DNA from 4 places in the Streptomyces sp. NPDC111516 genome. Region 2 is predicted to be linked to each of the others. Evidence: riboswitches for the same ligand, from Rfam matches in the RefSeq annotation. Region 2 holds a riboswitch; each other region holds the start of a gene.
What was found. Region 2 has a riboswitch for cobalamin ahead of ACZ7L9_RS27210 (ABC transporter substrate-binding protein). Riboswitches for the same ligand answer to the same signal wherever they lie in the genome.

Region 1 (3,199 bases), on a different contig from region 2:
TGCTCGCCGCGTACACCTACTCGTCCGGTCTGCGGGCGCCCGCGCTGATCGCGTTCGTCAAGGACGGGCTGATCTATCTGGTCATCGCGGTGGCGATCATCTACATCCCGATCAAGCTGGGCGGATTCCACGACATCTTCGCCAAGGCGGGCGAGGCGTTCTCGCAGACCAACCCGGCGACCGGCAAGCCGCGCGGCGCGCTGGCGCCGGGCGAGGCGGGTCAATGGGGATACGCCACCCTGGCGTTGGGCTCGGCGCTGGCGCTGTTCATGTATCCGCACTCGATCACCGCGACGCTCTCCAGCCGCAGCCGCAATGTGATCCGGCGCAACACCACGATCCTGCCGCTGTACTCTCTGATGCTCGGCCTGCTGGCGCTGCTCGGCTTCATGGCGATCGCCGCCGGAATCAAGGTCGACAACGGGCAGTTGGCCATCCCGCAGTTGTTCGAGAACATGTTCCCGGACTGGTTCGCGGGCGTCGCGTTCGCGGCCATCGGCATCGGCGCGCTGGTGCCCGCAGCGATCATGTCGATCGCCGCGGCGAACCTCTTCACCCGCAACATCTATAAGGACTTCCTGAAGCCGGACGCGACCCCGGAGCAGGAGACCAAGGTCTCCAAGCTGGTGTCGCTGCTGGTGAAGGTCGGCGCGCTCGCTTTCGTCCTCACCATGGACAAGACGGTCGCGATCAACTTCCAGCTGCTCGGCGGGATCTGGATCCTCCAGACGATGCCGGCCCTGGTCGGCGGCCTGTTCACCCGCTGGTTCCACCGCTGGGCGCTGCTCGCGGGCTGGGCGGTCGGCATGGTGTACGGGACGGTGGCCGCGTACGGCGTCGCCAGCCCGACCCAGGCGCACTTCGGCGGGTCGTCCAAGGAGATCCCGGGCATCGGCGAGATCGGCTACATCGGCCTGACCGCGTTCGTGCTGAACGCGGTGGTGACGGTGGTGCTCACCTTCGTCCTGAACGCCGTGAAGGCGCCCGCCGGGGTCGACGAGACCTCGCCGGCCGACTACACGGCCGACGCGGGCGACCGTGGCGTCCAGGTGGAACTCCCGCCGGCCACGGCTGGGGCACCGGGCGGCGGCCACTGACGGCCGCTCCCACAGCCGTACGACGGCCCGTCGAGCCCCTTCCAACGGGGCGCGACGGGCCGTCCGTGCGCTCAGCAACGGGCCGTACGCGCGTCCCGAGTTCCGTTACGCGACACAACATGTGGGGGCTGTCTCATCCGGCGGCCCCCACATGTATGCTCATGCTCGCTGTCGCCGCAGGGGAATCCGGTGCGAATCCGGAACTGTCCCGCAACGGTGTGTTCGGTGCGCTTTTGCGCACCCCCGAGTAAGTCCGAGGACCTGCCGACAGTGCATCCGGCTCGACCGAACCGGATGCCAGACGTCCGGGCCTCGCGGTTGGGCCGGTGGACGCCGTACGGAGTGCTGCCCCGGCCCGGGCCCGCCTCTGCCCGGCTGCCCCGTTCCCCGCCGGCCCCGAGCCGAGCGAGGGAGAGCACCACGTGACCATCGCGCCAGCCGATCCGGCTTCAGCCGCCGTGTCCGAAGTGGCCGAGTCCGAGGCAACCGCACACGACGGACCGAGGACCGCACTGCTGCGGACCCTGACCGACCTCACCGTCGATCTGCCCGACACCGACCCCGGTCGGGTCGCCGCCGCCGCGCTGCGCGGCCGCAGCGCCCGGGCGGACGAGGCCGAGCTGCGCGCGCTGGCCACCGAGGCCGCCGCGGGGCTGATCTCCGAGGACCCTGCCTACTCCCGGCTCGCCGCCCGGCTGTTGACCCTCGCCATCGCCGACGAGGCGGCCGGCCAGGGCGCAGTCTCCTTCTCCGCCTCGGTCGCCGTCGGGCACCGCGAGGGCCTGATCGCGGACCGCACCGCCGAGTTCGTCGCGCTGCACGCGGCCGCCCTCGACGCGCTGGTGGAGCGTTCGCTCGCCGACGGCGCCGACGACCGCTTCGGCTACTTCGGGCTGCGGACCCTGCACAGCCGCTATCTGCTCCGCCACCCGCACACCCGCCAGGTCATCGAGACGCCCCAGCACTTCATGCTGCGGGTCGCCTCCGGGCTCGCCGAGAACGACTCGGAACGGGCCCTGGACGAAGTCGCGGCGCTGTACGGGCTGATGAGCCGGCTCGACTATCTGCCGTCCTCGCCGACCCTGTTCAACTCCGGCACCCGGCACCCGCAGATGTCCTCCTGCTACCTGCTGGACTCCCCGCTCGACGAGCTCGACTCGATCTACGACCGCTACCACCAGGTGGCGCGGCTCTCGAAGCACGCGGGCGGCATCGGTCTCTCGTACTCCCGCATCCGCGCCCGCGGTTCGCTGATCCGTGGCACCAACGGGCACTCCAACGGCATCGTGCCGTTCCTGAAGACGCTCGACGCCTCCGTCGCCGCGGTCAACCAGGGCGGCCGTCGCAAGGGCGCCGCCGCCGTCTATCTGGAGACCTGGCACGCGGACATCGAGGAGTTCCTGGAGCTGCGCGACAACACGGGCGAGGACCAGCGGCGTACGCACAACCTCAACCTGGCGCACTGGATCCCGGACGAGTTCATGCGCCGGGTCGACGCGGACGGTGACTGGTCGCTGTTCTCGCCCGCGGACGTGCCCGAGCTGGTCGACCTGTGGGGCGACGAGTTCGACGCCGCGTACCGGGCCGCCGAGGCCAAGGGGCTGGCCCGCAAGTCGATGCCGGCCCGTGAGCTGTACGGCCGGATGATGCGGACCCTGGCGCAGACCGGCCAGGGCTGGATGACGTTCAAGGACGCCTCCAACCGCACCGCGAACCAGACCGCCGAGCCGGGCCGCGTCGTCCACTCGTCAAATCTGTGCACCGAGATCCTCGAAGTCACCGACGACGGCGAGACGGCCGTCTGCAACCTGGGTTCGGTCAACCTCGGCGCGTTCGTCGCCGACGGCTCCATCGACTGGGAGCGGCTGGACGCCACCGTCCGTACCGCCGTGACCTTCCTCGACCGGGTCGTCGACATCAACTTCTACCCGACCGAGCAGGCCGGCCGCTCCAACGCGAAGTGGCGCCCCGTCGGCCTCGGGGCCATGGGTCTGCAGGACGTCTTCTTCCAGCTGCGGCTGCCGTTCGACTCCCCCGAGGCCCGCGCGCTCTCCACGCAGATCTCCGAGCGGATCATGCTCGCGGCGTACGAGGCGTCCTGC
Region 2 (3,199 bases):
CACCTTCGGCGACGACGCCCGCGAGCAGCGCCCGGATCTCGTCCGACACCGCTTCGGGGCCCTCGTCCCTGGCCCGGGCGAGCAGGTTCTCGGACACGAGATGGCGCAGGGCGAGTCCGGGATGATCCGTGTCCCGGAGCGCGTCGAAGACCGGGACGTGGACCGGGGAGGTGTGCAGAAGTGCGAGTGTCATCGACCGAACGTACAACTCCCCGGTCCGGGTCGGGTCATCGGCCGAGTGGATCGGTGCAGTCCGCCGTGTTGATCACTACAACTCGGGGTGGGACGTGAGCTGCGCCTTCGCCCGCTCCACCAGTTCGGCCGGGGCCTCGGGAGCCCGGTCGGGGTGGCGCTCCGCCCACTTCGCGGCGTACGGGCAGAGCGGGACGACCGGGACACCCTCGCGGCCCGCCATGGCGTAGAACTCCTGGACGAGGGCGCCCGCGATGCCCTTGCCCTCGTGGCCGGGCTCGACGACGGTGTGCACGGCGACGAGCGCCGCGGGGTCGCCTTCCATCACGAAGTACGCGATGACTCCGGCGGCCTTCCCGTTCTCGTACGCGAGGAGGTTGCCGCGCGTGCGGTCGTCGCGGATGTCGAGTTCGATCCGGTCGGTCTGTTCTGCCATGACGGGTGCTCCCTCAGTGGTCGAGCCGGGGTCAGCGCGCCGCTGGGAGGGCGTGCGGGCTCCGTTCGGTGGCGGTGCCGGGTACGGGCTCGGAGGCATCGGCGCCGAGCGCGACGATCCGGTTGTCGGCATCGACATGCACGATACGCGGGGTCAGGCCGCGCGCCTCGGCGTCGTCGACCTGGGCGTAACTGATCAGGATGACCAGGTCACCGGGGTGGACGAGGTGGGCGGCGGCGCCGTTGACGCCGATGACACCGGAGCCGCGTTCGCCCTCGATGACGTACGTCTCCAGGCGTGCACCGTTGTCGATGTCGACGATGTGCACCAGCTCGCCGGGCAGCAGGTCCGCCGCTTCCATCAACTCGGCATCGACGGTGACGGAACCGACGTAGTGCAGGTCGGCCTGGGTCACGGTGGCCCGGTGGATCTTGGACTTGAACATCGTGCGCAGCAATCTGTACTCCTGGAAGAGGGCTCCCTGCCAGCTTTGTGCAGGTCAAGGGCGTTCTTCACTGTACAACTGCACGCCTTGGACTCGTAGATTGCAGAGAACATCAGTTCACGCTCGCGAGCAGGCTCCCTGCCTGCGATTCCGCGCGAATCAGGCTGTTGCAACGCGGCCGATCGGGCACCTGACCGGAAGGCCATCTCGGAATTCTGGGGGACTGATGCTGATCAGATGCTGACTTGACGGCACCACTCAGCAGGCCACGGCCTGTTACGGGACACGCCCACCGGGCCAACGGCCGTAGCCGCGCCCAGCCGACCGCCGCCGTGGTGGACGCGCAGAGCGTGAAGGTTTCGGGAAACGTTACCGAGACCAGCCAGGGCATCTACGCCGGCAAGAAGATCAAGGGACGCAAGCGTCGTCTGATCACCGACACCACAGCAGCCTGAATGGTGGTCAGATGCCCTCGGTCGTCGCGGACCTCGGCGTCCGGGGCCGACCAGGGCCGACAACGCACGGGTCGGGACCTGTCGGAATGCGCGGTCTGACAGAATGGGCTTCGAAAATTCAGGCGACGCGCGTCAGGAAACCGGTGTGAATCCGGTACGGTCCCGCCACTGTGACCGGGCTGCAGCAGCCCGGAAGCCAGATACTGGCCGCGCCGCCTTCTCGTACGACCCAGGGGACGAGGACATCCCCCGGAAAGGCTCGGCCATGCCCCGGATCCGCCGTGTACCACTCGCGCTCATACCGCTGCTTCTGCTGCCGCTCACCGGATGCGGCTCCGGCACGGACGGCGAGGACAAGGCAAAGGCCGCACCGGCCGTCGACGGTTTTCCCTACACGGTCACCAACTGCGGTACGAAGACGACCTTCGACGCCCCGCCGAAGCGGGTCGTCACCATGAACCAGCACGTCACCGAGATCGTGCTGGCCCTCGGGCTCCAGGACCGGCTGACCGGGACGGCCTACCTGGACGACAGCATCCTGCCGGAGTACCGGTCCGCGTACGCCGGGACCAAGGTGCTCGCGAAGGAGTACCCCTCCAAGGAGGTGCTGCTCGGCGCCAACCCCGACTTCGTCTACGGCGGGTACAGCAGCGCCTTCGACAAGGCCAAGGGCCTGGACCGGGCGGGACTTCAGAAGGACGGCATCAACACCCGGCTGAACATCGAGAACTGCACCAAGGGCAAGGTCGGTATCGATCAGCTCGCCACCGAGATCACCCAAGTCGCCAGGATCTTCGGCGTACCGGAACGCGGCAGGAAGCTGATCGCCGAGGAGCGACAGAAGATCACGACGGTCGAGGCAGGGCTCAAGGGCTCCTCACGTCCCTCGGTGTTCGTGTACGACTCCGGCGACAGCTCCGCGTTCACGGCGGGCGGCAAGGGCATCGGCAACGAGATCGTCCGGCTCGCCGGGGGCCGGAACGTCTTCGCGGACCTCGACGCCACCTTCGGCGACGTGTCCTGGGAGCAGGTCATCAAGCGCAAGCCCGAGGTGGTCGTGATCTACGACTACGGAGGCACCACGATGGCAGCCAAGAAGAAGCGGCTGCTGAACGATCCGGCACTCGCGAACGTGCCGGCGGTCAGGAACAAGAAGTTCGCGGTGCTCCCGCTGTCCTCGGCGGTGCTCGGTGTCCGGGTCGCCGACGCCGTGCAGGACCTGGCCGGGCAGCTGCACCCCGGCACTCCGTGAGCGCGGAGTCCGCCCGCCCCGGCCCGAAGTCCGTCCTGCGCTCGGCCCCTGTCGTGATCGGCGTCCTCACGGTGCTGCTGCTCGCGGCGGCGGTGGCCGGTCTGGCGCTCGGCCCGGTACGGATTCCGCCGGGCGAGGTATTGAGTACGGTCCTGGGCGGTGAACGCACCGGTGCGTACCCGACGATCGTGTGGGAGGTACGGATGCCCAGGGTGCTGCTCGGGGCCGTCGTCGGCGCCGGGCTGGCCCTGTCGGGCACGGTGCTCCAGGCGCTGGTGCGCAACCCGTTGGCCGATCCGTTTCTGCTGGGCGCCTCGTCCGGGGCGTCAGCGGGCGCCGCCGTGGTCGTCGTGCTGGGGGTCGGCGCCGGAGCGGCCACCGACGTGGCGCTGCCCATTGCCGCGTTCGCCGGGTCCATG
Region 3 (3,199 bases), on a different contig from region 2:
TCGGTCAACGGCGGCACCGTCGTCACCAAGGTGCTGCTCCCCGCGGTCGCCGCCCCGATCGTCGCCGGTCTGGCCGCGATGCTGGCCACCAGGCTGACGTACCGGATCGGCGGGAAGATCCGTAACGACGCCCAGGAAAAGGCCACCGCCAAGGGCTACCGCGCCGGTCAGATCGCCTCGGCCGGACTCGTCTCCCTCGCCCACGGCACCAACGACGCGCAGAAGACCATGGGCATCATCACCCTGGCGCTGGTCACCGGGGGCGTCCTGCACCCCGGTTCCAACCCGCCGGTCTGGGTGATCGTCTCCGCCGGTCTGGCCATCGCGCTCGGCACCTATCTGGGCGGCTGGCGCATCATCCGCACCATGGGCAGCGGCCTCACCGACCTCAAGCCGCCGCAGGGCTTCGCCGCCCAGACCAGTGCGGCCACGGTCATCCTGGCCTCCTCGCACCTCGGCTTCTCCCTCTCCACCACCCAGTCCTGCTCCGGCGCCGTGATGGGCGCGGGCCTCGGCCGCCAGGGCGGTGTGGTCCGCTGGTCCACCGCCACCCGGATGTTCGTCGCCTGGGGTCTGACCCTGCCGGCCGCGGGCCTGGTCGGCGCGGGCGCGGAATTCCTCACCAAACAGGGCACCTGGGGCGTCGTGGTCGTCGCGGCGCTGCTGGTCGTGGGCTCCGGGGCGATCTGGATGCTGTCGCGCCGCAAGCCGGTCGGCCACGGCGATGTCGCACCGGCTGACGGCATCACCGAGCCCGCGGGTGTCGTCACCACGGCCATCGCCGCCGTCAGCCCACCGCTCACCGCGGCCCAGGCAGCGGCGCAGGACCTCAAGACCACCATTCCGGCCCCGGCCGGAACCACCCCGGACCCGGCGCGACCCGCCACCGTCTAGGCCGACCGTCCAGGCCGGTCCGCCCGGGCCCGCCGTCCGGGCCCGCCGTCCGGGCCCGCCGTCTAAAGGATTCAGCATGAAAATCGACTGGGCAGCCCTCGGCACCGTCTTCGGCGTCTCCCTCGTCGCCACCGTCGCGCTGGTCGGCCTCTTCACCCTGGGCATCGTCGGCCTCTCCAAGCAGCCCGAACCGGCCACGCAGGGCGGCTCCGGCGGCTCACTGCTACTGGCCCGCGCCGGTGCGTACGTCTGCTTCGCGCTGTGCGCGGCAGCGGTCGCGTACGGGATCTATCTGATCGTCGCCTGAGAGCGGCCGCGCGCGCTCCCACTTCGGGCCGGACACACGCCGTGTGTCCGGCCCGAAGTGCTGCGCCCGACCCGGTGTGGGCCTCAGCACACTGCGCCGTCGCAGGTCAACGGCAGGTTGACGGGCGTTCGCGGAGCGTGATGGACTGCCGGAGCCAATTACGGCGACAGCAGAGGAAGCCGGTGCGAATCCGGCGCGGTCCCGCCACTGTCACCGGGGAGCAGTCCCCCACACGGAAGTCACGGCACGCGCGAGCGGGCTGGAAGGCCGGGGGAACTGCGGATCCGGGAGCCAGGAGACTCTCGTCGCCGGTCACGTCGAACCAGGGCGCGGACCCTGAGTGAGGACATATCGCCATGCCTGGCTGCCGTGCGTCCGTTGCTGTGGCGCTCTCGTCGAGAGCCGCCTGTACGAAGCTCCTTCGAGGCGTAACGGCCGGTTGAGCCGTGCGTGCCGACCGCGTTTTCGCGTACGGCGCCACAGCCGGCCTGATCGGCGATCTGCTGCTCGGTGACCCCCGCAGGGGGCATCCGGTCGCCGCCTTCGGGCGGGCCGCGGCGGGCGTCGAGCGCCGGTTGTGGCGCGACCACCGCGGGTGGGGCGCGCTGCACACCCTCGTCTGCGCCGGAGGTGCCGCGGGTGGTGCCGCGCTGATCACCCGTGCCGTACGCGGCCACCCAGCCGCCGCCGTCGCGTTGACCGCGGCCGCCACCTGGTCCGTCGTCGGTGGTACCTCCCTGGGGCGTGAGGCCCGGAGCATCGGCGACGCCCTGGCCGCCGGTGACATCGACCGCGCCCGCGAGCGGCTGCCGCATCTGTGCGGGCGCGATCCGCACTCCCTCGACGGGCCGCAGATCGCCCGTGCCGTGGTGGAGTCCGTGGCCGAGAACACCTCGGACGCCGTGGTCGGCGCCCTGGTGTGGGGTGCGCTGGCCGGTGTGCCCGGGCTCGTCGGCTTCCGGGCCGCGAACACGCTCGACGCCATGGTCGGCCACAAGTCGCCCCGCCACCGGCGCTACGGCTGGGCCTCGGCCCGCCTCGACGACCTCGCGGGGTGGCCCGGTGCCCGGCTCACCGCCCTGCTCGCCGTGGCCTCCGGGGGGCGGTCACGTGGAGCGGCACGGGCGTGGCGAGCCGACGCGGCCAAGCACCCGAGCCCCAACGCGGGCCCGGTGGAAGCCTCGTTCGCGGGCGCGCTCGGCGTGCGGCTCGGCGGGACGCTCGCGTACGGCGGCCGCGTCGAGCACCGTCCCGTCCTCAACGGGGAGACGGGCCGGGCGGTGGAGAGCCAGGACATCGAACGCGCGGTACGGCTGTCGCGCCGGGTGAGTGCGCTGGCCCTCGGCGTGTGCGTGGCGGGCCGACTGGGCGTGGCCCTCGCCGCCCGACGGATCGCGGAACGCCCGATGGCAGGACGTTCGATCGCAGGACCTTCGATCGCAGGACGGAGACGGACATGAGCGGCGGACTGCTGGTCGCCGGAACCACCTCGGACGCGGGCAAGAGCGTCGTCACCGCGGGCATCTGCCGCTGGCTCGTACGCCGGGGTGTGAAGGTGGCGCCCTTCAAGGCGCAGAACATGTCGCTGAACTCGTTCGTCACCCGCGAGGGTGCCGAGATCGGCCGCGCCCAGGCCATGCAGGCCCAGGCCGCACGGGTCGAGCCGACCGCGCTGATGAACCCGGTCCTGCTCAAGCCCGGCGGCGACCGATCCAGCCAGGTCGTCCTGATGGGCAGACCGGTGGGCGAGATGAGCGCGCGCGGCTACCACGGGGGCCGGCAGGAAGCGCTTCTCTCCACGGTCGTCGACTGTCTGGAGCAGCTTCGGGGCACGTATGACGCAGTGATCTGCGAGGGGGCGGGCAGTCCGGCCGAGATCAATCTGCGGCGCACGGACATCGTGAACATGGGCATCGCACGGGCGGCGCGCTTCCCGGTGGTGGTCGTCGGCGACATCGACCGCGGCGGCGTCTTCGCCTCCTTCTTCGGCACGACGGC
Region 4 (3,199 bases), on a different contig from region 2:
AGCGGCGGCTCCGCCTCACTGACCGAGCAGGCCGTCGTACTCGAACGGCACGGACCGGATGCCATCTCGCCGTCGGGCATCCTGCTCACCATCCCGAACATGCCGGCGGCCGAGATCGCGATCCAGTTGCGGGCCACCGGTCCCAGCATGGCACCGTGCACCGCGTGTTCGTCCGGTGTCACCGCCCTGTCCGTCGCCCGCGATCTCCTGGTCACCGGGCAGTGCGACATCGCGATCGCCGGAGCCACCGAGTCGATCGTCTACCCGGCCGCCATGGCCGGGTTCGCCCGGTCCGGAGCCGCGGCCCGGGCACACGGCGACCCGGCCAGGCGGTGCCGGCCCTTCGCGGCCGACCGTGCCGGGCTGGTCATGGGCGAGGGCGCCGCCGTCATGGTGCTGGAACGGGCGGCCGACGCCGCAGCCCGGGGCGCCGGACCCCGGGCACTGCTCGCGGGCACCGGCGCCACCACCGACGCCCACCACCCCACCACCCCGCACCCGTCCGGCGCGGTCGCCCAGGCGGCCGTCGAAGCCGCGCTGCACGACGCGGGCTGGGCGGCCGAGGACGTCGAGCACATCAACGCGCACGGCACGGCGACGCCGCTCAACGACGCCACCGAGGCCGCCCTCATCGGCCGGGTCTACCCGCACCGGCCGCCCGTCACCGCCCCGAAGGGCGTGCTGGGGCACTGCATGGGGGCGGCCGGAGCGATCGAGGCCGGACTGACCGTCCTCACGCTCCAGCGCGGAGTCGTACCGCCGATCGCCAACCTGCACACACCGGCACCCGAGTTCGACATCAACTGCGTCACCGAAGAACCTCTGCGGCTGCCTGTCCGGCGCGCCATCAGCCACTCCTTCGGATTCGGCGGACACAACGCCGTGATCGCCCTTCAGCGTCCGTAGGCGTCGGGCGGGTGGTGCGACCGGGGGCACCGCCCGGCGTACCACCGGCCACACCGCCCATGAGCTGCATAGACGCTCGTGATAGCTTGCCGGGGCCAGTCGAACTCCATGTAGGAGTCAGGGAATCCGGTGAGAATCCGGAACTGACGCGCAGCGGTGAGGGGGACGGGCGGGGCCACGGCCACTGGGACCCACCCTCGGGTGTCCTGGGAAGGCGTCCCGTCCGAAGGAACCCGAGTCCGAAGACCTGCTGGCGGCTGCGACCCGGTACCGGGCGCAGAACTCCAACGGGCTCCGCGCATGGGCCCAGAGACGCAGAGGGACTCCGTGCCGTCCATAGCCAGCCCCGTCCGCACCATCGCCCTGCTCACGGCGGGACTCGTCCTGCTGACCGCCTGCGGCCGCGGAACGAGCAACTCCGCCGCGAAGTCCGGCTCTGCCGACGGATATCCCGTGACGCTGAAGAACTGCGGACGCACCGTCACCGTCGAAGCCCCGCCGCACCGCGCCGTCTCGGTCGACCAGGGGTCGACGGAGATCCTGCTGTCCCTCGGCCTCGCCGACCGGCTCGCCGCCACCGCGACCTGGACCGACCCGGTGATGAAGGGCCTGGAGAAGGCCAACGCCGAGGTCCCCAGGATCGCCGACAACCGGCCCTCGTCGGAGAAGGTCCTCGACCAGGAGCCCGACTTCATCAGCGCGTCGTTCGAGTCGACCCTCGCCAAGGGCGGCGTCGCCCCCCGCGAACAGTTCGAGGAACTGGGCGTCCCCACCTATGTCTCGCCCGCCGACTGCACCGGCAAGGACAACAGCGGCGGCGGCGACGGAGCCCGTATCGAGCCACTGACCATGGACATCGTCTACGGCGAAGTGCACGACCTGGCCAGGATGTTCGGCGTGCAGAAGCGCGGCGACACGCTCGTGGCGCGGCTGCGGGCCCGGGTGGAGAAGGCGACCGGGTCCATCGACGCCTCCGGTACCACTCTCCTCTACTGGTTCTCCGACTCCAAGGCCCCGTACCTGGCCGGCTGTTGCGGAGCACCTGGAGTCATCACCGGGGAACTCGGCGCGAAGAACGTCTTCGACGACACGCACGAGGAATGGCCGCAGATCAGCTGGGAGACCGTCGCCGACCGCAACCCCGACGTCCTGGTCATCGGTGACCTGACCCGCAAGGCACAGACCGCCGAGAGCGCCGCGAAGAAGATCGAATTCCTGGAGTCCAACCCCGCCACGAAGAACATGGATGCCGTCAGGCACCAGCGGTACATCCTGCTCAGCGGCCAGGCCATGAACCCGTCCATCCGGACGGTCGAGGGCGTGGAACGCGTCGCCGCCGGGCTGCGCACGTTCGGGCTCGCGCAGTGACGGACACCGAGCGGACCTGGGCGGAGGGCGCGCGGCGAGCCTCCCAAGGCGGGGACGGTGTACGGAAGCTGCGCGGCGGGGTCCTGTGGGCCTGCGGCGTCGCGCTGCTCGTGCTGTCCGTCGCGGTCGCCGTAACCATCGGCCCCGCCCGCATCTCCGTCGCCGACGTCTGGTCCACGGTGGCCGCCCACCTCGGCTGGGGCCGGACGCGGCTCACCCCGATCCGGGACGGCATCATCTGGAACCTGCGCATGCCACGCACCCTGCTCGCGGCGGTGTGCGGCGCCGGACTCGCGGTGTGCGGCACCGTCATGCAGTCCCTGCTCCGCAACCCGCTCGCCGACCCGTTCGTCCTCGGCGTCTCCTCCGGCGCGTCGACCGGCGCGGTCGTGGTCGTCGTCCTCGGGGTCGGTGGGGGAGCGGTGTCGATCTCGGCCGGCGCGTTCATCGGCGCACTGTGCTCGTTCGCCCTCGTTCTGCTGCTGAGCCACACCCTGGGCGGCACGACCGACCGGGTCGTCCTCTCCGGTGTGGCGGCTATGCAGCTGTTCTCCGCGCTCACCTCCTTCGTGGTAATGACCTCCGCCGACGCCGAGCAGACCCGCGGGGTGCTGTTCTGGCTGCTCGGCTCGCTCAGCGGGGTCGGCTGGACCGACGTGTGGATCTGCTCCGCCGTTCTTGTCCTGACGCTGCTGGTCTGCCTCGGACACGCCCGTACGCTCGACGCCTTCGCGTTCGGCCCGGACGCCGCCGCCGCGCTCGGCGTCCAGGTCGCCCGCGCCCGGATCGTGCTGCTCTGCACGACCGCGCTGCTGACCGCCGCACTCGTCAGCTCGGCCGGCGCCATCGGCTTCGTCGGCCTGGTACTCCCGCACGCCGCCCGGGCACTCGCCGGCTCCGGACACCGGCGCCTGCTGCCGGTCAC

Region 1: linked by a shared signal. The riboswitch ahead of ACZ7L9_RS07240 (ribonucleoside-diphosphate reductase subunit alpha) and the one ahead of ACZ7L9_RS27210 (ABC transporter substrate-binding protein) in region 2 are both predicted to bind cobalamin.
Region 3: linked by a shared signal. The riboswitch ahead of ACZ7L9_RS00345 (cobalamin biosynthesis protein) and the one ahead of ACZ7L9_RS27210 (ABC transporter substrate-binding protein) in region 2 are both predicted to bind cobalamin.
Region 4: linked by a shared signal. The riboswitch ahead of ACZ7L9_RS28065 (ABC transporter substrate-binding protein) and the one ahead of ACZ7L9_RS27210 (ABC transporter substrate-binding protein) in region 2 are both predicted to bind cobalamin.

The regions. Positions count from the first base shown of each region.
Region 1 is NZ_JBVKBV010000002.1:356,947-360,145, reverse strand. Features, by position in the region: gene mctP (monocarboxylate uptake permease MctP) at 1-1,097, shown strand, start outside; cobalamin riboswitch at 1,253-1,380, shown strand; gene ACZ7L9_RS07240 (ribonucleoside-diphosphate reductase subunit alpha) at 1,520-3,199, shown strand, end outside.
Region 2 is NZ_JBVKBV010000017.1:81,192-84,390, reverse strand. Features, by position in the region: gene ACZ7L9_RS27230 (aspartate/glutamate racemase family protein) at 1-193, opposite strand, end outside; gene ACZ7L9_RS27225 (GNAT family N-acetyltransferase) at 269-628, opposite strand; gene panD (aspartate 1-decarboxylase) at 660-1,085, opposite strand; gene ACZ7L9_RS27215 (hypothetical protein) at 1,319-1,528, shown strand; cobalamin riboswitch at 1,603-1,754, shown strand; gene ACZ7L9_RS27210 (ABC transporter substrate-binding protein) at 1,794-2,780, shown strand; gene ACZ7L9_RS27205 (FecCD family ABC transporter permease) at 2,777-3,199, shown strand, end outside.
Region 3 is NZ_JBVKBV010000001.1:60,387-63,585, forward strand. Features, by position in the region: gene ACZ7L9_RS00335 (inorganic phosphate transporter) at 1-894, shown strand, start outside; gene ACZ7L9_RS00340 (hypothetical protein) at 971-1,201, shown strand; cobalamin riboswitch at 1,375-1,502, shown strand; gene ACZ7L9_RS00345 (cobalamin biosynthesis protein) at 1,648-2,661, shown strand; gene ACZ7L9_RS00350 (cobyric acid synthase) at 2,658-3,199, shown strand, end outside.
Region 4 is NZ_JBVKBV010000018.1:124,331-127,529, forward strand. Features, by position in the region: gene ACZ7L9_RS28060 (beta-ketoacyl-[acyl-carrier-protein] synthase family protein) at 1-906, shown strand, start outside; cobalamin riboswitch at 986-1,175, shown strand; gene ACZ7L9_RS28065 (ABC transporter substrate-binding protein) at 1,234-2,274, shown strand; gene ACZ7L9_RS28070 (FecCD family ABC transporter permease) at 2,271-3,199, shown strand, end outside.